Regions from separate parts of the Streptomyces sp. NPDC030893 genome, predicted to be linked through region 2. Evidence: riboswitches for the same ligand, from Rfam matches in the RefSeq annotation. Region 2 holds a riboswitch; the other holds the start of a gene.
What was found. A riboswitch is a leader RNA that binds a small molecule or an ion and turns the genes downstream of it on or off. The one in region 2 is predicted to bind thiamine pyrophosphate.

Region 1: another riboswitch for thiamine pyrophosphate. It lies ahead of ACZ434_RS16085 (thiamine ABC transporter substrate-binding protein); the one in region 2 lies ahead of thiO (glycine oxidase ThiO).

What each region holds. Positions count from the first base shown of each region.
Region 1 is NZ_JBVIFC010000007.1:106,867-121,698, forward strand. Features, by position in the region: gene ACZ434_RS16040 (aspartate aminotransferase family protein) at 1-1,356, shown strand, start outside; gene ACZ434_RS16045 (ABC transporter ATP-binding protein) at 1,574-2,323, shown strand; gene ACZ434_RS16050 (hypothetical protein) at 2,305-3,627, shown strand; gene ACZ434_RS16055 (VOC family protein) at 3,739-4,146, shown strand; gene ACZ434_RS16060 (LOG family protein) at 4,172-5,293, shown strand; gene ACZ434_RS16065 (LAETG motif-containing sortase-dependent surface protein) at 5,473-6,141, shown strand; gene ACZ434_RS16070 (maleylpyruvate isomerase family mycothiol-dependent enzyme) at 6,208-6,993, opposite strand; gene ACZ434_RS16075 (ABC transporter ATP-binding protein) at 7,018-8,040, opposite strand; gene ACZ434_RS16080 (ABC transporter permease) at 8,041-9,642, opposite strand; gene ACZ434_RS16085 (thiamine ABC transporter substrate-binding protein) at 9,690-10,781, opposite strand; TPP riboswitch at 10,862-10,967, opposite strand; gene rlmN (dual-specificity RNA methyltransferase RlmN) at 11,003-12,109, opposite strand; gene ACZ434_RS16095 (phosphatidate cytidylyltransferase) at 12,412-13,536, opposite strand; gene frr (ribosome recycling factor) at 13,536-14,093, opposite strand; gene pyrH (UMP kinase) at 14,215-14,832, opposite strand, start outside.
Region 2 is NZ_JBVIFC010000001.1:1,006,455-1,021,286, reverse strand. Features, by position in the region: gene ACZ434_RS04575 (YhgE/Pip family protein) at 1-842, shown strand, start outside; gene ACZ434_RS04570 (TetR/AcrR family transcriptional regulator) at 878-1,507, shown strand; gene ACZ434_RS04565 (phytoene desaturase family protein) at 1,935-3,449, shown strand; gene ACZ434_RS04560 (SCO2102 family sporulation regulator) at 3,457-4,395, opposite strand; gene metF (methylenetetrahydrofolate reductase [NAD(P)H]) at 4,452-5,375, opposite strand; gene thiE (thiamine phosphate synthase) at 5,483-6,145, opposite strand; gene ACZ434_RS04545 (Rv2175c family DNA-binding protein) at 6,345-6,710, opposite strand; gene ACZ434_RS04540 (NAD(P)/FAD-dependent oxidoreductase) at 6,781-8,022, opposite strand; gene ACZ434_RS04535 (avidin-fold protein) at 8,032-8,403, opposite strand; TPP riboswitch at 8,445-8,556, shown strand; gene thiO (glycine oxidase ThiO) at 8,554-9,720, shown strand; gene thiS (sulfur carrier protein ThiS) at 9,717-9,917, shown strand; gene ACZ434_RS04520 (thiazole synthase) at 9,921-10,715, shown strand; gene pknB (Stk1 family PASTA domain-containing Ser/Thr kinase) at 10,857-12,791, shown strand; gene ACZ434_RS04510 (deoxyribonuclease IV) at 12,841-13,719, shown strand; gene ACZ434_RS04505 (sulfite oxidase-like oxidoreductase) at 13,732-14,379, opposite strand; gene bfr (bacterioferritin) at 14,574-14,832, shown strand, end outside.

The DNA of each region.
Region 1 (14,832 bases), on a different contig from region 2:
GAGGATCTCAGCAAGTCCGCGTACGACCACCTGTGGATGCACTTCACCCGCATGTCCTCGTACGAGAACTCCCCCGTCCCCACGATCGTCCGGGGCGAGGGCACCCACATCTACGACGACAAGGGCAAGCGCTACCTCGACGGCCTCGCGGGGCTGTTCGTGGTGCAGGCGGGTCACGGCCGTCAGGAACTCGCCGAGACCGCCGCCAAGCAGGCGCAGGAGCTGGCCTTCTTCCCCGTGTGGTCCTACGCCCACCCCAAGGCCGTGGAACTCGCGGAGCGGCTCGCGCACGAGGCGCCGGGCGACCTCAACAAGGTCTTCTTCACCACCGGCGGCGGCGAGGCGGTGGAGACCGCCTGGAAGCTCGCCAAGCAGTACTTCAAGCTCGTCGGCAAGCCGACCAAGTACAAGGTCATATCCCGCGCGGTGGCCTACCACGGCACCCCGCAGGGCGCCCTGTCCATCACCGGACTGCCGGGTCTGAAGGCCCCGTTCGAGCCGCTGGTGCCGGGCGCGCACAAGGTGCCCAACACCAACATCTACCGCGCCCCGCTCTTCGGTGACGACCCGGAGGCGTTCGGCCGCTGGGCCGCCGACCAGATCGAGCAGCAGATCCTCTTCGAGGGCCCGGACACGGTCGCGGCGGTCTTCCTGGAGCCGGTGCAGAACGCCGGCGGCTGCTTCCCGCCCCCGCCCGGCTACTTCCAGCGCGTGCGCGAGATCTGCGACCAGTACGACGTGCTGCTCGTCTCCGACGAGGTCATCTGCGCCTTCGGCCGCCTCGGCACCACCTTCGCCTGCGACAAGTTCGGCTACGTGCCGGACATGATCACCTGCGCCAAGGGCATGACCTCGGGCTACTCCCCGATCGGCGCCTGCATCATCTCCGACCGGCTCGCCGAGCCGTTCTACAAGGGCGACAACACCTTCCTGCACGGCTACACCTTCGGCGGCCACCCGGTCTCCGCCGCCGTCGGAATCGCCAACCTCGACCTGTTCGAGCGCGAGGGCCTCAACCGGCACGTGCTCGACAACGAGGGCGCCTTCCGCGCCACCCTGGAGAAGCTGCACGACCTGCCGATCGTCGGCGACGTGCGCGGCAACGGCTTCTTCTACGGCATCGAGCTGGTCAAGGACAAGGACACCAAGGAGTCCTTCGACGCCGACGAGACCGAGCGCGTGCTGTACGGCTTCCTGTCGAAGAAGCTCTTCGAGAACGGCCTGTACTGCCGTGCCGACGACCGCGGCGACCCGGTCGTCCAGCTCGCCCCGCCGCTGATCTCCAACCAGGAGACCTTCGACGAGATCGAGCAGATCCTGCGCGCCACCCTCTCGGAGGCGTGGACCAAGCTGTAGGCCGTCCGAGTTCCCGATCTTCCTTCTGGATGATCAACACCGGCCCCGGTGCCGCCCGTTCGAGTGAGAAACGGCGGTCCGGGGCCGCGTACTGTCCGACCATCCGCCCTTACCTGCCTAGCGTGCCTGTGACCGATCGGCCGCGCCTTCGTTCCCCCGGACGGGGGACATCCCCTCATCGCGCACGGCATTTCCGATCCGAACCGAGGTGTACGCCATGGTGGCCCCACCGGACAACGACGTGCTCTGGGCGCGTGCCCTGCACTTCCGGCACGACGACGGCTCACCCGGACTGAGCGGGGTCTCGCTCGGCGTCCGGGAGGGCGAGATCCTCGCCGTCGGCGGCCCGCGCGGCAGCGGCAAGACCACCCTGCTGCGCTGTCTGTCCGGCCTGCTGCCCGTGAAGAGCGGCGAGGTCTGGTTCAACAGCGTGCCCGTGCACACCATGAGCCCGGTCGCCCGCGAGCGGCTGCGCCGGGACCGCTTCGGCTGGATCGACCCGGCCCCGCTGCTCGTGGCGGAGCTGAACGTCTGGGAGAACGCCGCCCTGCCGCTGATGCTGCGCGGCACCGGCCGGCGCCGCGCCAAGACGGCGGCCCTGGAGTGGCTGGAGCGCCTGGACATCGGTGACAGGGCCCGCAGACACCCCGACGAGCTGACGCACGCCGAGCGGCAGCGGGTGTGCATCGCCCGCGCCCTCGCCCCGGCGCCCTCGGTGCTGTTCGCCGACGAGCCGACCGCCCCCCTGCACCGGGTCGACCGCGCGCACGTCCTGCGCACGCTCACCACCGCCGCCCGCTCCCACGGCATCACCGTGGTCCTCGCCACGCACGAGGCGCAGACCGCGGCCCTGGCCGACCGCACCGTGTCGCTGCTCGACGGGCGGCGCGTGCGCACCGTCCACCTGCCGCCGGTCCCCGGGGCGGCCGAGACGGAAGGCCGGGCGGCGTGCTCGCTCTCCGTCTGAGCCTCGGCGCCCACCCCGCCGTCCAGCTGCGCCGGCTCCTCGTCGCGGCCGCGTCGGCCGGCACGGGCTTCCTGCTGCTGAGCGCCCTCGGCCATGCCCTGGCCCACCCGGACCCGTCCGTCTCCGCGCTCCGGCTGGCCTGGTGCGCGGCCCCGCTGGCCGCCACGGTGTACTTCGCGGTCGCGGTCGCCCGCACCGATCCGGGCACCCGGCCCAGGCCCGGTCTGTCGGCGGTCGGTCTCGGTCCCGCCCGGCTCATGGCGATCTCCGCGGCCACCACGGCCCTGTCCTGCCTGCTGGGCTCGGCGCTGGCGCTGCTGGTCTTCCTCCAGCTGCGGGGCGACCTCACGGCCCTGCCCTTCGACAGCTCCGGCACCGACTTCCTCGCGGCCGGCCGGCCGCTTCCGCTGCCGGCGGCACTGACCCTGCTGGCGCTGGTGCCGCTGAGCGCGTCGGCGGCGGTGGCGGTGGCGCTGCGGCCGCGCGAGCCGGTGGCGGGCGTTCCCCGGGTGACACGCGCGTACGGCCGGTTCGGCGCGTACCGGCGCACGGCGGCACTGGAGTCCTTCGGGGCGTACGGCAGGTTCGGCAAGCAGTTCGGGGCGTCGTCGCGCGGCCGGCGTACGGCCGTGGCGGCACCGGAGCGGGAGGGCACCGCGGAGGCCGCGGACGCCACCGGCAGCGCGCCCGAGGCCGCCGACGTTCCGCCCGCCGTCCCGCCGGCTCCGCCGCCCGGGCTGCCGTGGGGCATCACGGTGCTGGCGGTGGGGCTGGCCGTCGAGGCCTTCGCGAGCCGTCCGGGCCCCGGCACGCCGGGCGACCGGCCGGCCGCGCTGCTCGGGCTGGCGCTGGCCTGTGTCGGACTGGCCCTCGCCGGTCCCGGCCTGACGCATCTGTGCGGCCGGCTGCTCCAGACGGCCCGCCCGGGTGCCCTGCGGCTGCTGGCCGGACGGGTGCTCATGACCGAGGCCACGCGCATCGGGCGCCCGCTGGGGGTGGTCTGCGCGGTGATGGCGGCCGCGTACGCCATGGCCTCGCTGCACGACCGCGAGGACGCCTCGTCCGCTCCGCTCGTCGCGCTCGGAGTGCTGCTGGTGGCCGGCTGCACGGTGGCGACCCTGCTGACCGCGGCCGTCGAGACCAGGCAGACCCGCGCCGAGACGACCGCCGCGCTCCGGCGCCTGGGGGCGCCCCCGGTGACCCTGCGCAAGGCGGCCGCGCTCCGCGCGGGTGCGCTGCTGGCGCTGTTCGGGCCGTTGTCGGTGGTCGTGGCGGAGCTGTCGACGTGGCCGCTGACCGGCTGAGGGCCGTGCGGAGAACCGATCACAAAAAATTCTCCGCGAGCCGATGAGTTTCGCGCGGGCCGCCTGTCTACCCTCACGAACGCTACGGAACCGAACGGGAGAGGCCCAGCCATGTACCAGCAGATGATCTTCGTGAACCTGGCCGTCGACGACCTCGACGCCTCGAAGAAGTTCTTCACGGAGCTCGGCTACGTCATCAACCCGCAGTTCAGCGACGAGACCGCCGCATCGGTCGTGATCAGCGACACGATCATCGCGATGCTGCTGACCAAGCAGAAGTACGCGGAGTTCACGAAGAAGGAGATCGCGGACGCCACGAAGAGCAGCGAGGTGCTGATCGCGCTGAGCGCCGAGAGCCGCGAGAAGGTCGACGAGCTGGTGGAGAAGGCCCTGGCGGCGGGCGGGTCGACGGCCGGCGAGACCCAGGACCACGGCTTCATGTACGGCCGCTCCTTCGACGACCTCGACGGCCACACCTGGGAGGTCGTGTGGATGGACCCGGCGGCCGTCGAGGGCTGAGGAACAACGGACTTAGCATGGGCGAGTGCAGACCAGTCCCGCCCATGCCGTCCATCACGGGGACCGTGAGATCGAGACGCTCGAGGAGTTCGACGCGGTCGTCTCGTCGCGCGGCACGCTCTCCGGGTTCCGCGTCCAGGCCGTCGATCTGACCGACCGGACCCGGGAGTTGCTCACCACGGACACCGCCGAGGCGGTCTTCCTCGGCTGCCGGATGCGCCCGGACGCGGCCGAGAAGCTCCGCACCGACGGCGCACTGGTGCTGCCGCCCCTCCCGGGCCTGCCCTTCGATCCGTACCGGGGGCATCTCTACACGCCCGGCGAGCTGTTCGCCTCGCTCGACAAGGGCTACGAGGCGACTCCGGACGCGCTGGCCTACGCCTGGTTCCAGCGGACCAAGGCCGACGGCGACATCTTCGCCTCCATGCTGCGCGCGGTGCACGACGACTCCATGTCCGACGCCCTCGACGAACTCCTGCGCGGTGCACGGGTGGTGGGCGTCATGGGCGGTCACGCGATGACCCGCGGAAGCGAGGAGTTCCTGGGAGCCGCACGGCTCGGACGGGCGCTGACCCACGCCGGGTTCACCGTGGCGACGGGCGGCGGCCCGGGCGCGATGGAGGCGGCGAACCTCGGCGCCTACGCGGCTCCCTACGACGCGGCGGTGCTGGCCGAGGCCTGCGAACTCCTCGCGTCCGCACCGTCGTTCATACCCTCGGTCACCGACTGGGCGCGCGCCGCCTTCGAGGTGCGCACCCGCTGGCCGCAGGGCAACCACTCGATCGGCATCCCGACGTGGTTCTACGGCCACGAGCCGCCGAACGCCTTCGCCTCCCACATCGCCAAGTACTTCGCCAACGCCACGCGCGAGGACGGCCTGCTGGCCCGCTGCAACGCGGGCGTGGTGTTCCTGCCCGGCGCGGCCGGCACCGTACAGGAGATCTTCGACAACGCGACGCCGAACTACTACGAGTCGCGCGGTGAACCGACGCCCATGGTGCTGGTGAACCGGGCGCACTGGACGGAGAGGCTGCCGGCCTGGCCGCTGCTGCGGTCGCTCGCCCGGGAGCGCTCGATGGACGCGCGGATCGCCCTGGTGGACCGGATCGAGGAGGCCCCGGAGGCGTTGAAACGTCTGGGCGGTTAATAAAAGGGCAAAGCCCGGGCCTGCGATCGGCATATGCGTTGACACTACTTATGCGCCGCTTATAGACCTGGGGGCCTCATGGGAGTGCTGATGCCCCGTCACCACTCCCTCAACCCCCAGCATTTGCGCATCCCCCGTAAAGGACAAACGTGGCTGTTCTGTCCGTATCCCGCCGCACCGTGACGCGCTCCGTCCGCGCCCTCGGTGTCGTCTCCGCGTCCGCCGCGCTCACGCTCGGTATCGCAGGCAGCGCGGCGGCCTGCGACATCAACGAGTTCTCGGCCGAGGCCAAGTGCGTCGGTGACAACGGTGTCATCACCGTCACCGACGTCGACCCCACCGGCGTCCCCGCCACCGTCTCCGTGTTCCTGCAGAACAACGGCGCCGACCTGCAGAAGGTCGGCGAGCAGGTGGTCAGGGGCTCCAGCGAGGGCACCACCATCACCTTCGAGGAGGACTGGAAGCCCAACGCCGAGTACCGCATCCACGTCAAGGCGACGCCGTACGTGGACGAGGACATCGAGCCGAACCTGACCACTCCGGCGACGCCCTGCAGGAAGACGGAGGAGGAGCCTCCGGCTCCTTCGCCCTCCACCCCCGCGCAGGACCCGTCGACCTCGGCCGAGGAGCCGGGCTCTCCGGCCCCGTCCGCGTCGGAGAGCGAGAGCACCCCTCCGGCGGACACCTCGAGCAACGCGCCGTCCCCGGCCGGTGATTCCAACCTCGCCGAGACCGGTGCCGACTCCAACACCGGCCTGATCGCCGGTATCGCGGCCGCGTTCGTCGCCGTCGGCGGTGGCGCGATCTTCTTCGGCATGCGCCGCCGCGGGACGAAGAGCGAGCGCTGACGCCTCCGGCACACCAGGACGGCCCGTCCCCTGCCGGGGGCGGGCCGTTCGCGTCGCCGGAACCGCTCAGCCGAACGTCGCCCGGTCCAGCCAGAACTCCAGCAGCCTCCGGTCCCCGAGGACCTCGAGTCCGGGGGCGTCCAGCGGCAGCCGGCGGTAGAAGGCCAGCAGCACCGGCGTGAGCGGTCCGCGCAGGGCCACCGTGGCCTTCTCATGGTCACGGCGCCAGGAGACGCCCTCCTCGGTGAGTTCGATCAGCCACTCCGCCTCGGTGTCCGTGGCGTGCAGATGGATGGTGCGCCGGGGCCCGCGCAGTTCGTGCACCTCGTCGTCCGGCAGCGTCCGCTGCGCCCACTCCACGATCTCCAGCCACTCGTCGACGGCGTCGGCGGCGACATCGGGCGCGACCTCGAAGGGCAGCCCGGCGGCGAGGGCCGCGTCCGCGCGGTGGACGATCAGCTCGTGCGTCATACGGCGGGCCCAGAACCCGGCGTCGCAGACGCCCGCCCAGCTCCACACCTCCGCCTCCGGACCGGCCCTGCGCAGGTCGCCGACGATCAGCTCGCCGGACTCCGCCAGCCACGCGTCCAGCGCACCGCGATCGCCCCACTCCCCCGGTCCCTCGAATCCCGGCACCCGCTCCTCGGGGATCTCGTCGTCGGCCCCGGTGCGCACCATCAGCGCCGCCCAGCGCAGGGCGCCGCCGACATGCCGTACGAGCTGTTCCAGGGACCAGTCGGGGGTGGTCGGCACCGTGCCGGACAGGTCGGCGGCCGACGTCACGACGGTCCGCAACAGCGCCACCTGCCCGGCGATCTCCTGGCAGTAGCGGTCGTGCGCGAGTCGATTCATACCGCACACCCTAAGGAGCCGCGCTCACCCCAGCACAGCGATTTCCGCCTCGTCGAACTCCACTCCGACCACGTCCCCGACCTCCGGCGCCGACCTGAGCGGGCAGGCCGCCTCCAGGCGGGGCGCGTCGTCCCCGGGCCGGAGGCGGACGGCGACATGGGTGCCGCGGAAGGTGCGCGCGGCCACCGTGCAGCGCAGGCCCTCGCCGGCCGGGACCAGCCGGACACCGGCCGGCCGGACGAGCAGGGTCCGCGTGCCCTGCGGGGTGCCCTCCGGCACCGGGACCTTGCCCCACGGTGTCACGGCGGCCCCGCCCGCCACCGACGCCTCGACGACGTTCTCGAAGCCGAGGAAGCGCGCCACGAAGGCGTCGGCCGGCCGCTGCCACACCTGAAGCGGTGTACCGGACTGGGCGATCCGCCCGTCCCGCATCACCACCACCCGGTCCGCCAGCGCGAACGCCTCCCCCTGGTCGTGCGTGACCGCGAGCACGGTGGTGCCCAACCGGCCGAACAGCTCCCGCAGTTCGACGACGAGGCGTTCCCTGAGCGACCGGTCGAGCTGTCCGAGCGGCTCGTCCAGCATCAGCAGCCGGGGGCTCGGGGCGAGGGCACGGGCCAGCGCGACGCGCTGCTGCTCACCCCCGGACAGTGCGGCCACCGCCCGCCCGGCCGCCCCCGGCAGCCCTACGAGGTCGAGCAACTCCCGTACGCGTTCCCTCTGTTCGCCCCGGCCGGCGCCGTGCATCCGCAGTCCGAAGGCGACGTTGCCGGCCACGTCCCGCTGCGGGAAGAGCTGGTGGTCCTGGAACATCAGCCCGACCCCGCGCCTGTGCGCGGGCACGCCCGCCTGGTCGCGCCCGTCGAGCAGGATCCGCCCCGCGTCGAGGGGCTGCAGCCCGGCCACCGCCCGCAGCAGGGTCGACTTCCCGCTGCCGCTGGGCCCGAGCACACAGACGATCTCGTGCTCGGCGACCCCCAGGTCGACGGCGTCCAGCACCGCCCGCCCGCCGAAGCGGACGGTCGCGGCCTGAAGGCTCAGCAGCATCTAGAACTCCCCGGTCCGGTCGGTGCGCAGGCGCTCCAGCACCAGCAGCGCCACCGCGCACACGATCATCAGAATCGTCGACAGGGCCATCGCCTGGCCGTAGTTGAGGTCCCCGGGACGCCCGAGCAGCCGCGCCACGGCCACCGGCAGGGTCGGGTTCTCCGGCCGGGCGATGAACACCGTGGCCCCGAACTCGCCCAGCGACACCGCGAAGGCGAACCCGGCCGCGATCAGCAGCGCCCGCCGCACCATCGGCAGGTCCACCTCGCGCCAGGCCCGCCACGGCGACGCCCCGAGCACCGCCGCCGCCTCCCGCAGCCGTACGTCCACGGCCCGCAGCACCGGCAGCATGGTCCGTACGACGAAGGGGACGCCGACCAGCGCCTGGGCGAGCGGGACCAGGATCCAGGAGGCGCGCAGGTCCAGCGGCGGCTCGTCGAGGGCGATCAGGAAACCGAAGCCGACGGTCACCGCGGACACCCCGAGCGGCAGCATCAGCAGCGCGTCGAACCCGCGCACCAGCCGGCCCGCGTCCCGCCGGGTCAGCACGACGGCCGCGAGACCGCCGATCACCACGGCGATGGCGGTGGCGGCGACGGCGTACTGCAGCGAGTTGCCGACCGCCTCGATGGGCGGGACCAGGAACACTCCCCCGTCGTCCGCCGTCAGCGCCCGGTAGTAGCCGAGACCGGCGTCGCCGAAGGACCGCTCCACCAGCACGGCGAGGGGCAGCAGGATCAGGACGGCGACGGTGGCGACGACCGCGCCGAGCAGCGCCCGCTGTCCGGCGCCGCGCGGCCGGCTCGCGGTGACCGAGGCGTCCACCAGCCGCAGCGCGGTCTCCCGGCGGCGCACGGTCCAGGCGTGCAGGGCGAGGATCGATCCCACGGCGGCGAACTGGATCATCGTCAGGACGGCGGCCGTGGACAGGTCGAAGATCTCGGAGGTCTGCCGGTAGATCTCCACTTCGAGGGTGGAGAAGGCGGGCCCGCCCAGGATCTGCACCACACCGAAGGAGGTGAAGGTGAACAGGAAGACCATCAGCGCGGCGGCGGCCACGGCCGGCGCGAGCGCGGGCAGGGTGACGCGCCGCCAGGCCGCGAACCGCGAGGCGCCGAGCATCCGCGCGGCCTCCTCCTGCCGCGGGTCCAGCTGCGACCACAGCCCGCCCACGGTGCGTACGACGACGGCGTAGTTGAAGAAGACGTGCGCGAGCAGGATCGCCCACACGGTGGTGTCCAGCCGCACCCCCCGCAGGTCGTCGAGGAGTCCGCCGCGTCCGACCAGCGCCATGAAGGCCGTGCCGACGACGACCGTCGGCAGCACGAACGGCACGGTGACCACGGCCCGCAGCACCTGCTTGCCGGGGAAGTCGAACCGGGCGAAGACATAGGCGGCGGGCAGGGCGATCAGCAGCGTGAGCGCGGTCGAGGCGAGCGCCTGCCAGGTGGTGAACCACAGCACCTGACGGATGTCCGGCTGCGCCAGTACGTCCGCGATCCGGCCGAACTGCCAGCTCCCGTCGGTCTTCAGCCCGCGCGCGACGATCGCGGCGACGGGATAGGCGAAGAAGACGGCGAAGAACGCGACGGGCACGGCCATCAGGCCGAGCCGCGCCGCGCCCGCGCGCCGCTTCGCCGCGGCCCGCGTCACTTCAGTACGAGCGAGGTCCACGACTTGACCCACTGGTCACGGTTCTCGGCGATCCTCGCCGGGTCCATGGTCCGCGGGTCCTTCGCCTGCGGCCCGAACTTCACGAACTCCTCGGGCACCTCGGCGCCCTCCAGCACCGGGTACACGAACATGTTGAGCGGCATGTCCTCCTGGAACCTCTTGCCGATCAGGAAGTCCAGCAGCGCCTTGCCGCCCTCGGGGTTCTCCGCGTTGTCCAGCAGCCCCGCGTACTCGACCTGGCGGAAGCAGGTGTCCTCGGCGACCCCGGTGGGGGCGGTGTCCGGCCTGGGGTCGGCGTAGACGACCTCGGCGGGCGGCGAGGAGGCGTAGGACACCACCAGCGGCCGGTCGGCGCCGGCCTTCCGGCCGCCGGCCGAGCCGGAGAACTCCTCGTTGTAGGCCTGCTCCCAGCCGCCGGCCACCTTCACGCCGTTGGCCTTGAGCTTCTTCCAGTAGTCCGGCCAGCCCTCGTCGCCGTACTCGGCCGCGGTGCCGAGCAGGAAGCCGAGGCCGGGCGAGGAGGTGGAGGCGTTCTCGACGACCAGGAGGTCCTTGTACTCGGGCTTGATCAGGTCGTCGAAGGTCTTCGGCGGGGTCAGGTCGTGCTCCCGGAACCACGCCTTGTCGTAGTTGACGCACACGTCACCGGTGTCGACGGGCGTGACCCGGTTCTTGTCCCCGTCGACCCGGTACCCGGGCAGGATCCGGTCGGACCCCTTCGCCTCGTACGGCTGGAACAGCCCGTTGTCGAGGGCGCGGGAGAGCAGGGTGTTGTCGACGCCGAAGAGGACGTCGCCCTGGGGGTTGTCCTTGGTCAGGATGGCCTTGTTGACGGCCTGCCCGGCGTCGCCGTCCTCGAGGACCTTGAGCTCGTACCCGGACTGCTTCTCGAAGGCGGCGACGACGTCCTCCGACACCGCCCACGAGTTGTGACTGACGAGGGTCACGGTCCGGGACCCGCCGCCGCTGCCGTCGCCCGTGCCGCCGTCGCCGGACGACCCGCACGCGGACAGCGTGACCAGTCCCAGCCCGGCGGCCAGGACCGTGACCTTCTTGGTGATGCCCACTTGATTCCTCCTGGAGTGACCAGGAAGAGACGCGGCCCCGCCCGGGACCCCTGGGCGGAGTCCCGGGCAGGGCGCAACAGCTCGAGTGATGACCGATCTCCCTACCCAGAATGACCTGGGCCAGGTTCGGAGGGTCTGCGGCCGGTGCCGCACTCTCAGCGCTGTGGCGCTCCCCTGTCGGAATATGAAGATGTACTCAACCGTGCCTTACTCGGGTCACCCTACCGCTCGCTCGCGGCGAGCTGACCGCACGCCCCGTCGATCTCCTGGCCACGGGTGTCCCGGATCGTCACCGGCACACCGTGCGCCGCGATCGCCTCCACGAACGCCTTCTCGTCCTCGGGGCGGGAGGCGGTCCACTTGGAACCGGGCGTGGGGTTGAGCGGGATGAGGTTGACGTGCACGGGCCGGCCCTTGAGCAGCCGCCCGAGACGGTCACCGCGCCAGGCCTGGTCGTTGATGTCCCGGATGAGCGCGTACTCGATGGACAGCCGCCGCCCGGACCTGGCCGCGTACTCGAACCCGGCGTCCAGCACCTCGCGCACCTTCCACCGCGTGTTCACGGGGACGAGGGTGTCGCGCAGCTCGTCGTCGGGGGCGTGCAGCGAGATCGCGAGCCGGCACTTGAAGCCCTCGTCGGAGAACCGGTGGATGGCCGGGACGAGGCCGACGGTGGACACGGTGATCCCCCGCTGCGACAGCCCGAGCCCGTCCGGCTCGGGGTCGGTGAGCCGGCGGATGGCCCCGACGACCCGCTTGTAGTTGGCGAGCGGCTCACCCATGCCCATGAACACGATGTTGCTCAGCCGCGCCGGGCCGCCGGGCACCTCGCCGTCCCGGAGCGCGCGCATCCCGTCCACGATCTGGTGCACGATCTCGGCGGTCGACAGGTTCCGGTCGAGACCGGCCTGTCCGGTCGCGCAGAACGGGCAGTTCATACCGCAGCCGGCCTGCGAGCTGATGCACATGGTCACCCGGTCCGGGTAGCGCATCAGCACCGACTCGACGAGCGTCCCGTCGAACAGCTTCCACAGCGTCTTGCGGGTCGTCCCCTCGTCGGTCGACAGGTGCCGCACGACCGTCATCAGCTCCGGAAGCAGCGCCTCCTGGAGCTTGCCGCGCGCACCGGCGGGGATGTCGGTCCACTGCTCCGGCTCGTGCGCGTACCGCGCGAAGTAGTGCTGCGAGAGCTGCTTGGCACGGAACGGCTTCTCACCGGCCTCGACGACCGCGTCCTTCCGCTCGGCGGGCGTGAGATCGGCGAGGTGCCGCGGCGGCTTCTTGGCTCCGCGGGGGGCGACGAAAGTAAGTTCTCCGGGCTTAGGCATGGCTGTACCAGTGTCGCAGATCGACACGGGTGGCCCTGCCGGGTTCAGAACAGGCCGGTGATCAGAACGACGGAGTTACTGACGTAGGCCTTCGTGCGGTGCCAGGGGCCGCAGTAGCGGCGCGGCCTGCGGCGGCCCTTCTGGTCGAGGAGCGCCTCGCACCACCGGCAGGGCAGGTCGCCGTGGTACCTGCCGTCGTCCCCGCCTCGCCTGCGCCATACAGAGACCGTAGCGTCCCCGAACAGCGGTCGGGCCCCCGCCCGGAGAAGGACGGGGGCCCGATCCGGCCGCGTGGGTGCGGGTCACCCGGAGCCGACGAACAGGACCAGCAACAGCCACACCACCGGCGCCGTCGGCAGCAACGAGTCGAGGCGGTCCATGATTCCTCCATGCCCCGGCAGGAGTGTGCCCATGTCCTTGATGCCCAGGTCGCGCTTGATCATGGACTCGCCGAGGTCGCCCAGGGTGGCGCTGGCCGCGACCGCGAGGCCGAGGAGCAGGCCCTGCCACCACGTGCCGTCGTCGATCAGGAACTGCATGCACAGCGCGCCCGCGGCCATCGCGAAACCGATCGCGCCCAGCAGGCCCTCGCGGGTCTTGCCGGGGCTGATCCGCGGGGCCAGCTTGTGGCTGCCGAAGCGCCAGCCGACGGCGTAGGCGCCCGTGTCGCTGACCACCGTCAGCAGCAGGAAGGTGAGGACGCGCCAGGCGCCGTCGTCGGCGGTGAGCATCATCGCCACGAACGTCGCCAGGAACGGGACGTAGAACGCCGCGAAGACACCCGCCGTGACGTCCTTGAGGTACCCCTCGGGGGGCGCCGTCATCCGCCAGACGAGTACCGCCAGCGTGGTGAGCGCCATGGTGACCCACGCGCCCTCGGCCCCCCGCGCGTACCCGGCGACGACCATGGCGGCGCCGCCGATCGCGAGCGGCACGAGGGGCGCCTTGATGCCCTTGCGCTCCTCCAGCCGCTTGGTCAGCTCCCACAGGCCCACCACGACGGCGACGGCGACCACGCCGACGAAGACCGCCTTGACGACGAACAGCGACGCGACGATCACCACGCCGAGTCCGACGCCGACGCCTATCGCGGCACCGAGGTCGCGACCCGCGCTCTTCTTCTGCGGGACGGGCGCCGGCTGCGGGGCGTCGGGCATGGGCTCCGGATTCTGCGGCACCTCCCCGGGGTGGGGCCGTGCCTGCGGCATCTCGTCTCGGAACAGGGGACCGCTCAGCCGAGCGGCCCCCCGGTCCACATCCTGGTCGCCGCCGTGGTCGGGTACGTCGGGCACGACGGGCATGGGGCGAGTCTGCTGCGCGTATTGCGCATCGTACGCGGGACCCGCCGGGGCAGCCCCCTGGGCGGGCCCGTGGTCGGACGGTCCCCAGTACCCGGTCTGCGGCGTCCCCCAGGAAGAGTCGTTCATCAGACTTCGAGCAGTTCCGCTTCCTTGTGCTTCAGGAGCTCGTCCACCTGGGCGACGTACTTCGCGGTGGTGTCGTCGAGCTCCTTCTCCGCACGGCGGCCCTCGTCCTCGCCGACCTCGCCGTCCTTGATCAGCTTGTCGATGGCGTCCTTGGCCTTGCGGCGCACGGCGCGGATGGACACCTTGGCGTCCTCGCCCTTGGCCTTGGCGACCTTGATGAACTCGCGACGGCGCTCCTCGGTCAGCTCGGGGAACACCACCCGGATGATGTTGCCGTCGTTGCTCGGGTTGACGCCCAGGTCGGAGTCCCGGATCGCCTGCTCGATGTTGCGCAGCGCGCTCTTGTCGAACGGCGTCACCACGGCCATGCGCGGCTCGGGCACGGAGAACGAGGCCAGCTGGTTGATCGGCGTCAGCGCGCCGTAGTAGTCGGCCACGATCTTGTTGAACATCGCCGGGTGCGCACGGCCGGTGCGGATCGCGGCGAAGTCCTCCTTGGCGACCACGACGGCCTTCTCCATCTTCTCCTCGGCCTCGAGGAGGGTCTCTTCGATCACCACTTGCTCCTGCGTGTCTTGAAGTAGGCCCGGCTGCGGTTCCCTGTCGGGGCGGCGGCCGGCTGCGTCGCGTCTTCTTCCTGCACGGTTCCCGACCGGCAGGACATTGTCCATCCCCCGGTCAGTTGCGCCCGGCCTGGTCACCCACAAGCGTGCCGATCTTCTCACCCTTGACGGCGCGGGCGATATTGCCCTCCTTCAGGAGCTCGAAGACGACGATCGGGAGGCTGTTGTCACGGCAGAGCGTGACGGCCGTCGCGTCCGCGACCTTCAGGTCCCGGGTGATGACCTCGCCGTAGCCGAGCGCGTCGAACTTCACGGCGTCGGGGTTGGCCTTGGGGTCGGAGTCGTAGACCCCGTCCACGCCGTTCTTGCCCATGAGCAGCGCCTCGGCGTCGATCTCCAGGGCGCGCTGGGCGGCGGTGGTGTCGGTGGAGAAGTACGGCATGCCCATACCGGCACCGAAGATGACCACGCGGCCCTTCTCCAGGTGGCGCACGGCGCGCAGCGGGATGTAGGGCTCGGCGACCTGCCCCATGGTGATGGCGGTCTGCACGCGGCAGTCGACGCCCTCCTTCTCCAGGAAGTCCTGGAGGGCGAGGCAGTTCATCACGGTGCCGAGCATGCCCATGTAGTCGGAGCGGGCACGGTCCATGCCGCGCACCTGGAGTTCGGCGCCGCGGAAGAAGTTGCCGCCGCCGATGACGATCGCGATCTGCGCGCCGTCCCGGACGACGGC
Region 2 (14,832 bases):
GCACCGCCGAGACCGGCGCCAGGAACCTGGACAAGGGCGTCGGCGACCTGAAGACCGGCGCGGACGACCTCGAGGGCGGTCTGTACAAGCTCGCCGACGGCTCCGGCGAGCTGGCCGGCGGCCTGCACGACGGCGCGGAGAGGATCCCGGACTACGACGAGCGGGACCGTGACCGGCGCACCGAGGTGATGGCCGACCCGGTGCGGCTCGTCTCCAGCGATCCGCACAAGGCGCCCAACTACGGCACCGGTTTCGCCCCGTACTTCATCCCGCTGTCGCTGTGGGTGGGCGCGATGGTGGCGTACATGCTGATCGCGCCGATGAACCGGCGCGCGCTCGCGGCGGGCGCCCCGGCCTGGCGGATCGCGCTGGCGGGCTGGCTGCCCGTGGTGGCCATCGGGGTGCTGCAGACGGTGGCCCTGATGTCGGTACTGCACTGGGCGCTCGGGCTGCAGATGGCGCGGGCGGCCGGGACGGTGGGCTTCCTGTTCCTGGTCACGGCGTGCTTCGCGGCGATCGTGCAGTGGCTGAACGCGCGCTTCGGCGCGGCCGGCCGCATCCTCGTCCTCGCGCTGCTGATGCTCCAGCTGACCTCGGCGGGCGGCACGTACCCCGTACAGACGAGTCCGGCGTTCTTCAACGCGCTGCACCCGTTCCTGCCGATGAGCCACGTCGTGGAGGCGCTGCGGCGGCTGATCACGGGCGGCGGTCTCGGGCCGGTGTGGCAGGCCTGCGCCGTGCTGGCGGCCTTCACCGCGGGGGCACTGGCGCTGACCGCGCTGTCGGCCCGCCGCCGCCAGGTGTGGACGCTGGACCGGCTGCACCCGGAACTGACCTTGTGAACGGGCGGACCGGTGCTCCTGTGACAATCAGGACCATGGAAAGCAGCAGCACCACGCCGGGCGGCAGTCCCCGCCGCGAGGCCACCCGGCAGAAGCTCTACGAGGCGGCCGTCACCCTCATCGCCGAGCAGGGCTTCTCGGCCACGACCGTCGACGAGATCGCCGAGCGGGCGGGGGTCGCGAAGGGCACCGTCTACTACAACTTCGCGAGCAAGTCGGTCCTCTTCGAGGAGTTGCTGCGGCACGGGGTCGGACTGCTGACCGCCTCGCTGCGGGAGGCGGCCGAGCGGACGGCCGGGGAGGGCGGCGGCAGGGTCGACGCGCTGGACGCGATGATCCGCGCGGGGCTGGTCTTCATCGACCGCTACCCGGCCTTCACCCAGCTGTACGTGGCGGAGCTGTGGCGCACCAACCGGGCCTGGCAGTCCACCCTGCTGGTGGTGCGGCAGCAGGCGGTGGCGGTGGTCGAGGGGGTGCTGCACGACGGTGTGGCGAGCGGCGAGTTCAGCGAGGAGATCGACGTGCCGCTGACGGCCGCGGCACTGGTGGGCATGGTGCTGGTGGCGGCGCTGGACTGGAAGTCGTTCCAGCCCGAGCGCTCCCTGGACGAGGTGCACGCGGCGCTGTCCCGGCTGCTGCAGGGGCGGGTCAGCGGCCGCCCCTGAGCCTCTTCGGAACACATGAAGGCGCCGGTCCGGCGGTGGCCGCGTCCCCCGCGGGCCACCGGTCGGACCGGCGCCTTCCCTGCTCCCCCGTACATTCCCCCGTGAACCCCCGTTGCGGTCGTCCCCCGGGTTCCCCCGTGCCTCGCTTCCGCCGACGGCGCCGGCGGAAGGAGCGGATCGCGGGCCCGGTCCCCGTTCCGGCGCCCCGTGCCGCCGGTTCCGGGGGCCGTGCCCCTCTCCGTGGTCTCCACTCTCTCGTTCCCGCAGGTCGGCCCCCATCCGCGTGCGTACTCAACTGGGCCTCTAGGTACGGGTACTCAGACGTGCGCACCCGGCCCCACGGCCGCCGCCGGGGCGGCTGGTCACCCGGACGGGGGCGCGGGTACTCGGGGACGGGCTGTCGGTGCCTGCGGATAAAGTCCCGGACATGGCACGGATTGCGGTGATCGGCGCCGGGATGGGCGCGATGGCGGCCGCCGCCCGGCTGGCCGTCGCGGGCCACCGGGTGACGGTGTACGAGCGGACGGAGACGTACGGCGGCGCGCTGCGCCGGGTGGAGCGGGAGGGGTTCGCCTTCGACACGGGGCCGGGCCTGCTGCCCCTGCCGGCCGTCCACCGCGATCTGTTCGTGAAGACCGGCAAGGAGCCGCTGGAGGCCTGCGTCGAGCTGGTGCAGGTCGATCCGTCGTCGCACCACGTGTTCGCGGACGGCACCCGCGTGTCGCTGCCCGACGCCTCCCGCGCGGGCGTCGTCGCGGCCCTGGAGGAGTCCCTGGGCCCTGTCGCGGCCCGGCGCTGGGGCGACTTCCTGGTGCGGGCCCGGGAGGCCTGGGACCGCTCGCGCCGGCCGCTGCTGGAGGAGCCGCTGTGGCCCAACTGGCGGGTGCTGGCCGAGCGCGAGCCCTATCCGGCGGTCCCGCACAAGCGGCTGCTGCGCACGCGCACGGCGGGCACGCTCGCCGAGGTCGGCGCGTGGGAGCTGCGCGATCCCCGGCTGACCGCGCTCCTGGAGAGCCACGCGCTCGCCCACGGGCTCGATCCCCGTGACACCCCGGCGAGCGCGGCCGTGCTGCCGTACATGGAGCACGCCTTCGGCACCTGGTACGTGCGGGGCGGCATGCGGGAGCTGGCGCGGGCGGTGTACGAGCGGTGCCTGGCCCGCCGGGTGGAGTTCCGCTTCCGCGCGGAGGTCGCCGGGGTGCTGGAGAAGGACGGCCGGGCGGCGGGGCTGGAGCTGGCCGACGGCTCGGTGGCGGAGGCGGACTTCGTGGTCGCCGGGGTGGCCCCGGGGGTGCTGGACCGGCTGAGCCGGGGGACACCGGTGCGCGGTGCCGGGGAGGTGCCCGCCCGGCGGGGGGCGGCGAGCCGGGTGACGGTGCTGCTCGCGCTGCGGGGCGGGCGTCCGGAGGGGACGGCGCACCGTACGGTCGTGCACGCGCCGGACCGCCGGGCGGAGCTGGAGGCGCTGTTCGGTGCCCCGGGGAGCCTGCCCGAGCGCCCCACGGTCACCGTCCTGCGGCCGGACGATCCGGCCCTGGTCCCGGACGCGGACCACGAGGCGGTCACGGTGACGGCCGCGGTGCCCGTGGCAGCCACGGACGCCCCGGACGCCCGGGACGCCCGGGAGGGGCACGCCGAGAAGCTGATCGCCGTCGCCGAGCGGGCCGTACCGGGGCTGCGCGACCGGCTCCTCTGGCACGAGGTGCGCACGCCGTCCGACATCGCCGCGGAGACGGGCGCGGAGGGCGGCGCGGTGCCGGTGCCGGCGCTGGCCGCGGCGGGCGGCCGGCTGCTGCACCCGGCCAACGCCACAGGGCTGCCGGGGCTGTTCACGGTCGGCGGCTGGTCGCACCCCGGCGGCGGACTGCCGCACGCCGGGATGTCGGGGGCGCTGGTCGCGGGGCTGATCGTGGAGGGGCCGGAGTTCCGCGGCTCGCAGTGAGCCCGCGTCAGAAGCGGTACTGCTCGTCGTACCCGTTGCCGTTGCCGTGCGTCTGCCCGTTGTCCTGGTACGGGTACTGCTGCTGCTCCGGCGGGAGTTCACCGCCGTACGGGTCGTCGGCGCTGCGCTGCTGGGGGACCCACAGCCCGCCGGCCGGGGTCTCGCCGCCGTAGCCCGCGCCGTACCCGTCCTGGCCGTAGCCCTGCTGCTGGCCGTACTGCTGCGGGTCGGCGTAGCCGGTGTCGTACGACCCGTTGCCGTACGTCGTGTTGCCGACGTACGGGTCGGAGTAGGCGGCGTACTGCTGGCCCGTGGTGTCGTAGCCCTGCTGCTGGCCGTAACCGGAGTAGTCGTAGGCGTAGTTCTGGTCGGCGCCCTGGGTGGCTGCCGCGTACTGGTCCTGGGCCGGGGCCGCGTACCCCTGGTCGCCGCCGTAGACGCCGTAGGAGCCGGTGTCGTCGGGCATGGGCTGCGGTTCGTAGACGGCGGTGGTCTCCGCGGCCGTCGGCTGGTCGGGGCGGGCGGCGGGGGTGAACACGTCGTCGCGGTCGTCGTCGTCCGCGCCGTAGCCGGTGCGGTCGTGGTCGTCCTCGTCGCCGTAGCCGTCGCGGGACGTCTCCAGGTCGGAGACCTCGAGGGTGGGTTCCTGACGCCCGCGCCCGCCGCGGCCGCCCTTGGCGGCGGCCAGCGCGGGCGCGTTGACCGCCCAGCCGGCCGCGAAACCGCGGCGGAACGACAGCGTGACGTAGGTCTGGCCGACCGCGAAGGCGGCGGCGCCCAGTCCGATGACGATCACGGACGGGATCAGCACCCCGAGCACGACGCCGAGGAAACCGGCGAAGGCGAGCAGCCGCCAGCGCAGCCGCGCCTTGTACTGCAGCAGCACCTCACCGAGCAACCACAGCGCGACGATGCCGAACGCGATGTAGAGGACCGCCCAGCCCATGTACGCCCCTCTCCCAGTGGTCGCTACGCAGTGTGTCGTATGTCCGTGCGACCGGTCTAGGCCCGCGGTGGGTGGTGCAGGCCCAGGTTCTCGTAGATTTCCAGCGTCGCCGTGGAGTTGTTCAGCGTGATGAAGTGCAGTCCCGGCACTCCCTCGGCCAGCAACCGCGCGCAGAACTCCGTGGCGAAGTCGATACCGATGGAGCGTACCGCCGCCGGATCGTCCTTCGCTGTGAGGATCCGCTCTTTCAGGGCGTCGGGGAACACGGCGTTACTGAGCTTTGGCAACCTCTCCAGCATCTTCACGCTGGTCACCGGCATGACCTCGGGGATCACGGGGGTTTCGCAGCCCGCGGCGTGGACTCGGTCACGCAGCCGCAGATACGACTCGGGCCGGAAGAACATCTGGGTGATCGCGTAGTCGGCGCCCGCCCGGCACTTGTCGACGAAGTGGGCGACGTCGGTGTCCCAGTCGGCCGAGCGCGGATGCATCTCCGGGAAGGCGGCGACGCCGACACAGAAGTCGCCCGACTCCTTGATGAGCCGGACGAGATCGGCGGCGTAGGTGAGGCCCTGGGGGTGCGGCACCCAGTCGCCCATGGGGTCGCCGGGCGGGTCGCCGCGCACGGCGAGCATGTTGCGGATCCCGGCGTCGGCGTACTGGCCGATGATGTTGCGCAGTTCGGCGACGGAGTGGTCGACGGCGGTGAGATGGGCGACCGGGGTGAGGGTGGTGTCGGCGGCGATCTGCTCGGTCTCGCGGACCGTGCCGGCGCGGGTGGAACCGCCCGCGCCGTAGGTCACGGAGACGAAGTCGGGAGCGACCGCCTCGACCCTGCGCAGCGCGCTCCACAGGTTCCGCTCGCCCTTGGGGGTTTTCGGCGCCGAGAACTCGAAGGAGTAGGTCGTCTTGCCGGTGGCGAGCATGTCGCGCACGGTGCGTGCGCGGTCAGTCCTGGTGGATGCGGTTCCGAGGGCCATACCGGCAGGTTAGCCAGGGTGCCGCGGTCCCCCAACCAAAAGCGGGAGATTTGTCTTATTTGTCGACTTGCTGTCCACCCTTTGGACAGTTCTGAGACGCGCGGGGGTCATCCGGCGTCCGGAGCGGCCTTCCGCAGCCGCTCCGCGAACTCGGCGGCCGCCGCTCCCGGGTCGTCGGCCTCGGTGAGCGCGCGGACCACGACGACCCGGCGGGCGCCCGCGTCCAGGACCGCGTCGAGGTTGCCCAGGTCGATGCCGCCGATGGCGAACCAGGGGCGCTCGGTGTCCAGGGCGGCGGTGTACCGGACGAGGTCCAGTCCGGGGGCGTGGCGGCCGGGCTTGGTGGGGGTGGGCCAGCAGGGGCCGGTGCAGAAGTAGTCCACCCCGGGCTGGACGGCGGCCGCGGCGGCCTCCGACTCGGCGTGGGTGGAACGGCCGATCAGGATGTCCTCGCCGAGGACGGCGCGGGCGGCGGGGACGGGGAGGTCGCCCTGGCCGAGGTGGAGGACGCCGGCGCCGGCGGCGTGGGCGACGTCCGCGCGGTCGTTGACCGCGAGCAGCTTGCCGTGCCGGGCGCAGGCGTCGGCGAGGACGGCCAGATGCTCCAGTTCCTCGGCGGCCTCCATGCCCTTGTCCCGCAGCTGCACGATGTCGACCCCGCCGGCCAGCACCGCGTCCAGGAACTCGGGCAGGTCCCCCTGCCGCTTGCGCGCGTCGGTGCACAGATAGAGCCGGGCACCGGCCAGCCGGTCGCGTGCGGTGTCGGTCATACGGGTGTCCCCCCAGGTGTCATGGACGTACGGACCGGACGGGCGTGTTCCCGCCCGGTGGACGGCGGCGAGCCCCGCCTGCCCGGCGGGACGACAGCGAACCCGCCCCACCCGCCACACCGGCGCACGCGGGTCCCCGGCCGGGGCTCCGGGCGCCCCGACCGGTGCGGTGCGGACTTCCGGGTCGGTCGGGGGCGGGTCAGACCGCGAGTGCCTGGGCCCGGCGCTTCACCTCCGTGCCACGGTTCTCGCCGAGGGCCTGCGCGGGGGTGCCGGGCAGGGTCGGGTCGGGGGTGAAGAGCCACTCCAGCATCTCTTCGACCGTGAAGCCGTCGTCCCGCAGGAGCGTCAGGGTTCCGGTCAGGCCCTTGACCACCTTGTCCCCGTCGATGAAGGCGGCGGGCACGTGCAGCGCGCGGTTCTCACCCCGGCGTACGGCGATGAGCTGGCCCTCCTTGACCAGCTGCCGTACGCGCGTCACCTCGACGCCGAACTGTTCGGCGATGTCGGGGAGAGTGAGCCACTCGGGGACGAGGGCATCGATCTTTGCGTCAATCTCGGTCACGGGACAAGCCTGCCACCTGCCACTGACAGTCGGAAGCCAGCCCCCGCCACCCGGGCGGACGCGTCGCGCGTCACGCCATCGCGGACTTCAGCGGCCGCGCCGGGTCCGCCAGCAGCCCCGCGTCCATCGCGGTGCCCGCCTCGATCAGCCGGCGGCCCTGCGCCAGGTCCCGGGGCCGCCCCACCACGAGCAGCGCGACCAGCCGGGACCCCCGCAGCCAGCAGACGCTCCACGCCGCCCCGTCCGGGTCCCCGCGCCACACGGTGCGGTCGGCGTCCGCGTGGTGTCCCGCGTACTGGACGAACCGCCCGAACTGCTCGGACCAGAAGTAGGGCACCGGGTCGTACACCGCCGGTTCCCGGCCGGCCGGCCCGCCCAGGATGTTCGCCGCGACCGTGCGCGGCCCCTGAAGGGCGTTGTCCCAGTGGTGGACCAGCAGACGCCCGCCGTAGCGCCCGGACGGGAACGACGCGCAGTCGCCGACGGCGTACACGTCCGGCACGGAGGTCCTCAGACGGCGGTCGGCGACGACCTCGCCCCGCTCCCCGAGCTCCACTCCGGAACCCGCCAGCCAGGCCGTGGCGGGCCGGGCCCCGATGCCGACGACCACGGCGCCCGCGGGCAGCCGCGTACCGTCGTCCAGGACCACGGCACCCTCCTCGACGCGCCGCACGCGCGTGTGTGTGCGCAGCGTGACGCCCGCCTCGGCGTACCAGGCGGTCATCGGGGCGGTCACCTCCGCGGGCAGCGCCTCGGCCAGCGGCCGCTCCGCGGCCTCCACGACGGTGACCTCGCAGCCCGCCTCCCGGGCCGCCGTGGCGAACTCGGCGCCGATCCAGCCGGCGCCGACGACCACGATGTCGTGCTGCCGCGCGAGCACCGGGCGCAGCCGTTCGGCGTCGTCCAGGGTGCGCAGCAGATGCACGCCGGGGATGCCGTCCGCGCCCGGCAGCCGCACCGGTTCCGCACCGGTGGCGAGCACCAGCACGTCGTACGGGACGGGCCCGGCCTCCGTGTCGAGCTGATGGTCGGCGGGGCGCAGGCCCAGCACCTCGCAGCCGAGCCGCAGTTCGATGCCGAGTTCCTCGAAGTCGACGTCGAAGGCGGAGTCCTCGGCCTTGCCCAGCAGCACCGCCTTGGACAACGGCGGCCGGTCGTAGGGCTGGTGGGGCTCCGCGCCGATCAGGGTCACGGTGCCGGTGAACCCCTGCTCCCGCAGGGCGGCCGCGGTCTGCACACCGGCCATGCCCGCGCCCGCCACCACGACCCGCCGCGGTGCGGACCGTCCCGGTTCCTGCGTCTGCTCGCTCACCCGATCACCTTAGACACCCGGGGCGCCTCGCCCGGCGCCGCTCGGGCCGAGCTGCTCCACCACGCTCGTCCCGCTGCCGGGCTGCGACTCCCACTCCCAGTCCTCCTCCAGCCGTATCCGCCCGTCGGTCAGTTCGACGACCGTCGAAACACAGTGTCCGGAGGACGTCGTGCCGTCCCGCTTGAGCTGCACGTACCGGAAGTCCAGCCGGTCCCCCGCGCGGGTGCCCACCAGGTGCCCGCGGACGACGTCACCGCCCTCGTACTCGGCCCAGATCTCGCCGTCCCGCTCGTGGTAGTGGAACCGGGTGCGGGTGCCGACCTGGCCGGGGGCCTGGTCGGCGACCGGGGCGAGGACGAGTCCGTCGAGAGATCGGGCCACTTGGAGGCTCCCTTGCAGGCGCGTTGCTAGGGTGGCCAACGTAAAGCACTCGCGGGAGCCCGGACGCACCGGGCTGAGAGGGAGGCTGGCGGCCTCCGACCGTACGAACCTGATCCGGGTCATGCCGGCGAAGGGAGGGGCTGGACGCCCATGTCGCCCACGCGCACCTCGGACGTCCTCGTCGTAGGGGGCGGGGTCATCGGTCTGGTGACGGCCTGGCGGGCCGCGCAACGCGGGCTCGCCACGGCCGTGGTGGACCCCGAGCCGGGCGGCGGCGCCGCCCGGGTGGCCGCCGGGATGCTGGCCGCCGTCACGGAACTGCACTACGGCGAGGAGACCTTGCTCGGTCTGAACCTCGCCTCCGCGCGGCGCTACCCCGGCTTCGCCGCCGAACTCGCCGAACTGACCGGCCAGGACCTCGGCTACCGCCGCTGCGGCACGCTCGCCGTCGCCCTGGACGCCGACGACCGCGCCCATCTGCGCGAACTGCACGCCCTGCAGCAGCGGTCGGGGCTGGAGTCGCAGTGGCTGTCCGGGCGGGAGTGCCGGCGTCTGGAGCCGATGCTCGCGCCCGGGGTGCGCGGCGGGCTGCGGGTGGACGGCGACCATCAGATCGACCCGCGGCGGCTGGCGGCCGCCCTGGTGACCGCGTGCGAGCGGGCGGGTGTGCGGATGCACCGCGCGTGGGCCGAGCGGCTCGTCGTCACGGGCGACCGCGCGACGGGCGTGGTCACCTCCGACGGTACCGGGCTGGGCGCCGGGCAGGTGGTGCTCGCCGCGGGCAGCCTCAGCGGACGCCTCGACGGCGTCCCGGCGGACGTGCTGCCGCCGGTGCGGCCGGTGAAGGGGCAGGTGGTGCGGCTGACGATGCCCGAGCGCCCCGGCCCCTTCCTCAGCCGGACGGTGCGGGCCGTCGTGCGCGGCAGCCACGTCTATCTGGTGCCGCGCGAGAACGGCGAGCTGGTGATCGGCGCGACCAGCGAGGAGCTGGGCTGGGACACCACCGTGACCGCGGGGGGCGTGTACGAGCTGCTGCGCGACGCCCACGAGCTGGTCCCCGGCATCACCGAGCTGCCGCTGACCGAGACCCGGGCCGGACTGCGTCCCGGCTCCCCCGACAACGCGCCGCTGCTCGGCCCGACCGGGCTCGGCGGGCTGCTGCTGGCCACCGGCCACTACCGCAACGGCGTCCTGCTGGCGCCGGTCACCGGGGACGCCATGGCGGACGTCCTGACCACCGGCGAACTGCCGGCGGAGGCCCGCCCGTTCACCCCCCGGCGCTTCGGCGCCGCCGTCCTCACGGAGCAACCGGTATGAACATCTCCGTCAACGGGGAGCCCCGGGTGTTCTCACCCGGCACGGCCCTCGACCTCGTCGTGCGGTCCCTCACCGCGGCGCCCTCCGGGGTGGCCGCCGCCCTCAACGAAACCGTCGTCCCGCGCGCGCAGTGGCCCACCACTCCCCTCACGGAGGGGGACCGGGTGGAGGTCCTCACCGCCGTCCAAGGAGGCTGAACCATGGCCGACGATCCGCTCGTCCTCGGCGGTACGTCCTTCACGTCCCGTCTGATCATGGGCACGGGAGGGGCGCCGAGCCTCGATGTGCTGGAGCGGGCGCTGGTGGCGTCCGGGACGGAGCTGACGACCGTCGCGATGCGGCGGGTGGACGCCTCGGTGCACGGGTCCGTGCTGTCGGTGCTGGAGAGGCTGGGCATCCGGGTGCTGCCGAACACGGCGGGGTGCTTCACCGCCGGGGAGGCGGTGCTCACGGCGCGGCTCGCGCGGGAGGCGCTCGGTACGGACCTGGTCAAGCTGGAGGTCATCGCCGACGAGCGGACGCTGCTGCCGGACCCGGTGGAGCTGCTGGACGCGGCGGAGACGCTGGTGGACGACGGGTTCACGGTGCTGCCGTACACGAACGACGATCCGGTGCTGGCGCGGAAGCTGGAGGACGTCGGGTGCGCGGCGGTGATGCCGCTGGGCTCGCCGATCGGGTCGGGGCTGGGGATCCGCAACCCGCACAACTTCGAGCTGATCGTGGAGCGGGCGGGGGTGCCGGTGATCCTGGACGCGGGGGCGGGGACGGCGTCCGACGCGGCGCTGGCGATGGAGCTGGGGTGTGCGGGGGTGATGCTGGCGTCGGCGGTGACGCGGGCGCAGTCGCCGGTGATGATGGCTTCCGCCATGCGGGGGGCGGTGGAGGCGGGGCGGCTGGCGTGGGGGGCGGGGCGGATTCCCCGGCGGTGGTTCGCGCACGCGTCCTCTCCTGCGGAGGGCTTGGCCGTGCTGGATCCGGAGCGGCCGGCGTTCTAGGTGCCGCTCGCCCGGGGCTGGGCGGGGGCGGGTCTCGCTTGCACGGCTGCCCGCAGCCGTGTCGGCGACGCACGTCACAGGTCCGCTTCAACGGGGGAGCGAGCGGTCGGGGGTGTCGGTGTGGCCTCGTAGACTCGCTGCGTGGACACGACCCTTCAGGACCCTCTGGTCGGGCAGGTGCTCGACGGCCGCTATCGCGTCGACGCGCGGATCGCGGTCGGCGGGATGGCCACGGTCTACCGGGCCATGGACACCCGCCTCGACCGCATCCTCGCGCTCAAGGTGATGCACCCCTCCCTCGCCGCCGACGGCTCCTTCGTCGAGCGGTTCATCCGCGAGGCCAAGTCCGTCGCCCGGCTGGCCCACCCGAACGTGGTGCAGGTCTTCGACCAGGGCACCGACGGGGCGTACGTCTATCTGGCGATGGAGTACATCGCCGGCTGCACCCTGCGCGACGTGCTGCGCGAGCGCGGGGCGCTCCAGCCGCGGGCCGCGCTGGACATCCTGGAGCCGGTGCTGGCCGCGCTCGGTGCCGCGCACCGGGCCGGGTTCGTGCACCGGGACATGAAGCCCGAGAACGTGTTGATAGGGGACGACGGCCGGGTCAAGGTCGCCGACTTCGGGCTGGTCCGCGCGGTGGACTCGGTGACGAACACCACGGGCACCGTGCTGGGCACGGTCTCGTACCTGGCGCCGGAGCAGATCGAGAACGGCACCGCCGACCCCCGGGTCGACGTCTACGCCTGCGGCATCCTGCTGTACGAGATGCTGACCGGTGAGAAGCCGCACGACGGCGACTCCCCCGCGATCGTGCTCTACAAGCATCTGCACGACGACGTGCCGCCGCCGTCGTCCGCCGTGGCCGGGATGGCCTACGAGCTGGACGAACTGGTCGCCTCGGCGACCGCCCGCAACCCCGAGGTGCGACCGCACGACGCGGTGGCGCTGCTCGCGCGGGCCCGCGAGGCGCGCGGCCGGCTCACCGACGAGCAGCTCGACGCGGTGCCGCCGCAGGCGCTGGCCTCGGAGCACGATCACCACGACAACACGAACGACCGTACGAGCGTCATCCCGCGTGCGCCCGCGATGCCCCGCCCGCTGCCCGTCAACGAGGACGAGGGCGCGGACCCGGTGCGTCACACCAGCCGTTTCCAGTCGCCGCCGCCGCTGCCGCCCCGGCGCCGCGCGGCGCTGCCGCGCGGCCCGATGGCGATCGTGGTGGCCGTGCTGCTGGTGCTCGGGCTCGGCGCGGGCGTGTGGTACATCAACTCGGGCCAGTTCACCAAGGTCCCGCCGCTGCTGGGGAAGACCGAGCAGGAGGCCCGGGACCGGCTGGCGGACGCCGGGCTGGACATCGGGCCGGTGGAGGAGGCGTACAGCGACACGGTGGAGCGGGGCGAGGTGATCAGCACCGACCCGGAGGCCGGCGCCCGTATCCGCGGCAGCGGTTCGGTGTCGCTGACCGTCTCCAAGGGCCCGCAGACCGTGCGGGTGCCCGACCTCGACGGCTATCCGCTCGACAAGGCGCGCTCGCTGCTGGAGGACGAGGGCCTGAAGCCGGGCATGGTCACCCGGGAGTTCAGCGAGACGGTGTCCCGGGGTTCGGTGGTCTCCACGCAGCCGGGCAAGGGCACCAAGGTCCGCGCGGACTCGGCGGTGGCGCTGACGGTGAGCAAGGGCCGTCCGGTGGACGTGCCGGATGTGACGGGTGACGAGCCGGCGGACGCGCGCGCCGAGCTGGAGGAGGCCGGCCTGAAGGTGGAGGTCGCCACCGAGCGGGTCAACTCCGAGCACGACGCGGGCGAGGTGGCGCGGCAGAGCCCCGCTCCCGGCCGGCAGGCCGCGGAGGGCGACACCGTGACGCTGACCCTGTCCAAGGGCCCGGAGATGGTCGAGGTGCCGGACGTGGTCGGCGACAGCGTGGACGACGCCCGCCGGCGGCTGGAGGGTGCCGGTTTCCGGATGAAGGAGGACCGCGGACTGCTCGGCCTGTTCGGCGACACCGTCAAGGGCCAGTCCGTGGACGGCGGCGACACCGCGCCCAAGGGTTCGACGATCACCGTCGAGATCCGCTGACGGGAGGGGGCCGGGCGGGCGACGTGCGCGCTCATGTCACCCTTGACGGGTGAAGAGTCACCCGTCCGGCCCCGCCCGCAACCCGATCGGCGGCCACGTTCCCGTGGCCGGCGGCCTGCATTCCGTCGGCCTGTCCTACGCCCGTGAGCTGCGCGCCGAGACCGTGCAGGTCTTCGTCGCCAATCCGCGCGGCTGGGCCACCCCGCCCGGCAACCCCAAGCAGGACGAGGCGTTCCGCGCGGCCTGCGCCGCCGAGTCGATCCCGGCGTACGTGCACGCCCCGTACCTGATCAACTTCGGGTCGCACACCGAGGCGACCGTGGAGCGGTCGGTGGAGTCGCTGCGGCACTCCCTGCGGCGCGCGCGGCAGATCGGCGCGCTGGGTGTGGTGGTGCACACGGGCAGCGCGACCGGCGGACGGGAGCGGGCGGTGGCGCTGAAGCAGGTGCGGGAGCAGATGCTGCCGCTGCTCGACGAGCTCACCCATGACGACGACCCGTTCCTGCTGCTGGAGTCCACCGCGGGCCAGGGCGCCTCGCTGTGTTCGCGCACCTGGGACTTCGGGCCGTACTTCGAGGCCCTGGACGCCCACCCGAAGCTGGGTGTCTGCCTGGACACGTGCCACGTCTTCGCGGCCGGACACGATCTGGCCGGGCCGGACGGGATGCACCAGACGCTGGATCTGCTGGTGGACACCGTCGGTGAGGGACGGCTGAAGCTGATCCACGCCAACGACTCCATGGATGTGGTCGGCGCCCACAAGGACCGGCACGCCAATATCGGTGACGGACACATCGGCGAGGATCCGTTCCGGGCGCTGATGACGCACCCGGCGACCGCGGGCGTACCGCTGGTGATCGAGACGCCCGGCGGCAAGGAGGGACACGCGGCGGACGTGGAGCGGCTGAAGAAGCTCCGGGACTCCTGAGGCGTACGCCGCTCAGAGCTCGGGGCCCTCCCCGGGCTCCTCCTGGTAGGAGTAGCGCTGCTCCTTCCAGGGGTCGCCGACGTTGTGATAGCCGCGCTCCTCCCAGAAGCCCCGGCGATCGGCGGTCATGTACTCCACGCCGCGGACCCATTTGGGTCCCTTCCAGGCGTACAGATGGGGGACGATCAGGCGCAGCGGAAAGCCGTGCTCGGCGGTCAGCAGCTCGCCGTCCTTGTGGGTGGCGAAGAGGGCACGGCCGGACAGGAAGTCCGCCAGCCGCAGGTTGGAGCTGAATCCGTACTCCGCCCACACCATCACATGGGTGACCCCGGGCGCGGGCGGGGCGATGTCCACGACGGTGCGCGCCGGTATCCCGCCCCACTCGGCGCCGACCATGCTGAACTTGGTGACGCAGTGCAGATCGGCCACGACGGTGGTGTACGGCAGGGCGGTGAACTCCTCGTGGTTCCAGGAGTGCTTCTCGCCGTCGGCGGTCGCGCCGAAGACCCGGAAGTCCCAGCGTTCGGGACGGAACTTGGGGACCGGCCCGTAGTGGGTGACCGGCCAGCCCTTCTGCAGCCGCTGCCCCGGCGGGAGCTCGGGATGCGCCGCTCCCGGCGCTGTGCGCTCCCCCGTTTCGCGTTCCGCCGGCTGACCCATGTCTCCATCCTGACAGACCGGGGGCGATGCCCCTGAACCGGGCCCGGGCAGATTCGGTCAATCAGGTACAGAGTGGTACGGAACGGACTAAGTATGTACGTACTTACTAAGTCAACACTTACTGGACGATCTTCCGCACCGGGTGCAATCATGCGGCCCAACCTGCCAGTTCCCCGCGCGGAAGGAGCCACACGATGCAGGGCGACCCCGAGGTCATCGAATTCCTGAACGAGCAGCTGACCGCCGAGCTCACGGCGATCAACCAGTACTTCCTGCACTCGAAGCTGCAGGACCACAAGGGCTGGACCAAACTCGCCCAGTACACGCGTGCCGAGTCCTTCGACGAGATGCGGCACGCGGAGGTGCTCACCGACCGCATCCTGCTGCTCGACGGCCTGCCGAACTACCAGCGGCTGTTCCACGTCCGGGTCGGGCAGACCGTCACCGAGATGT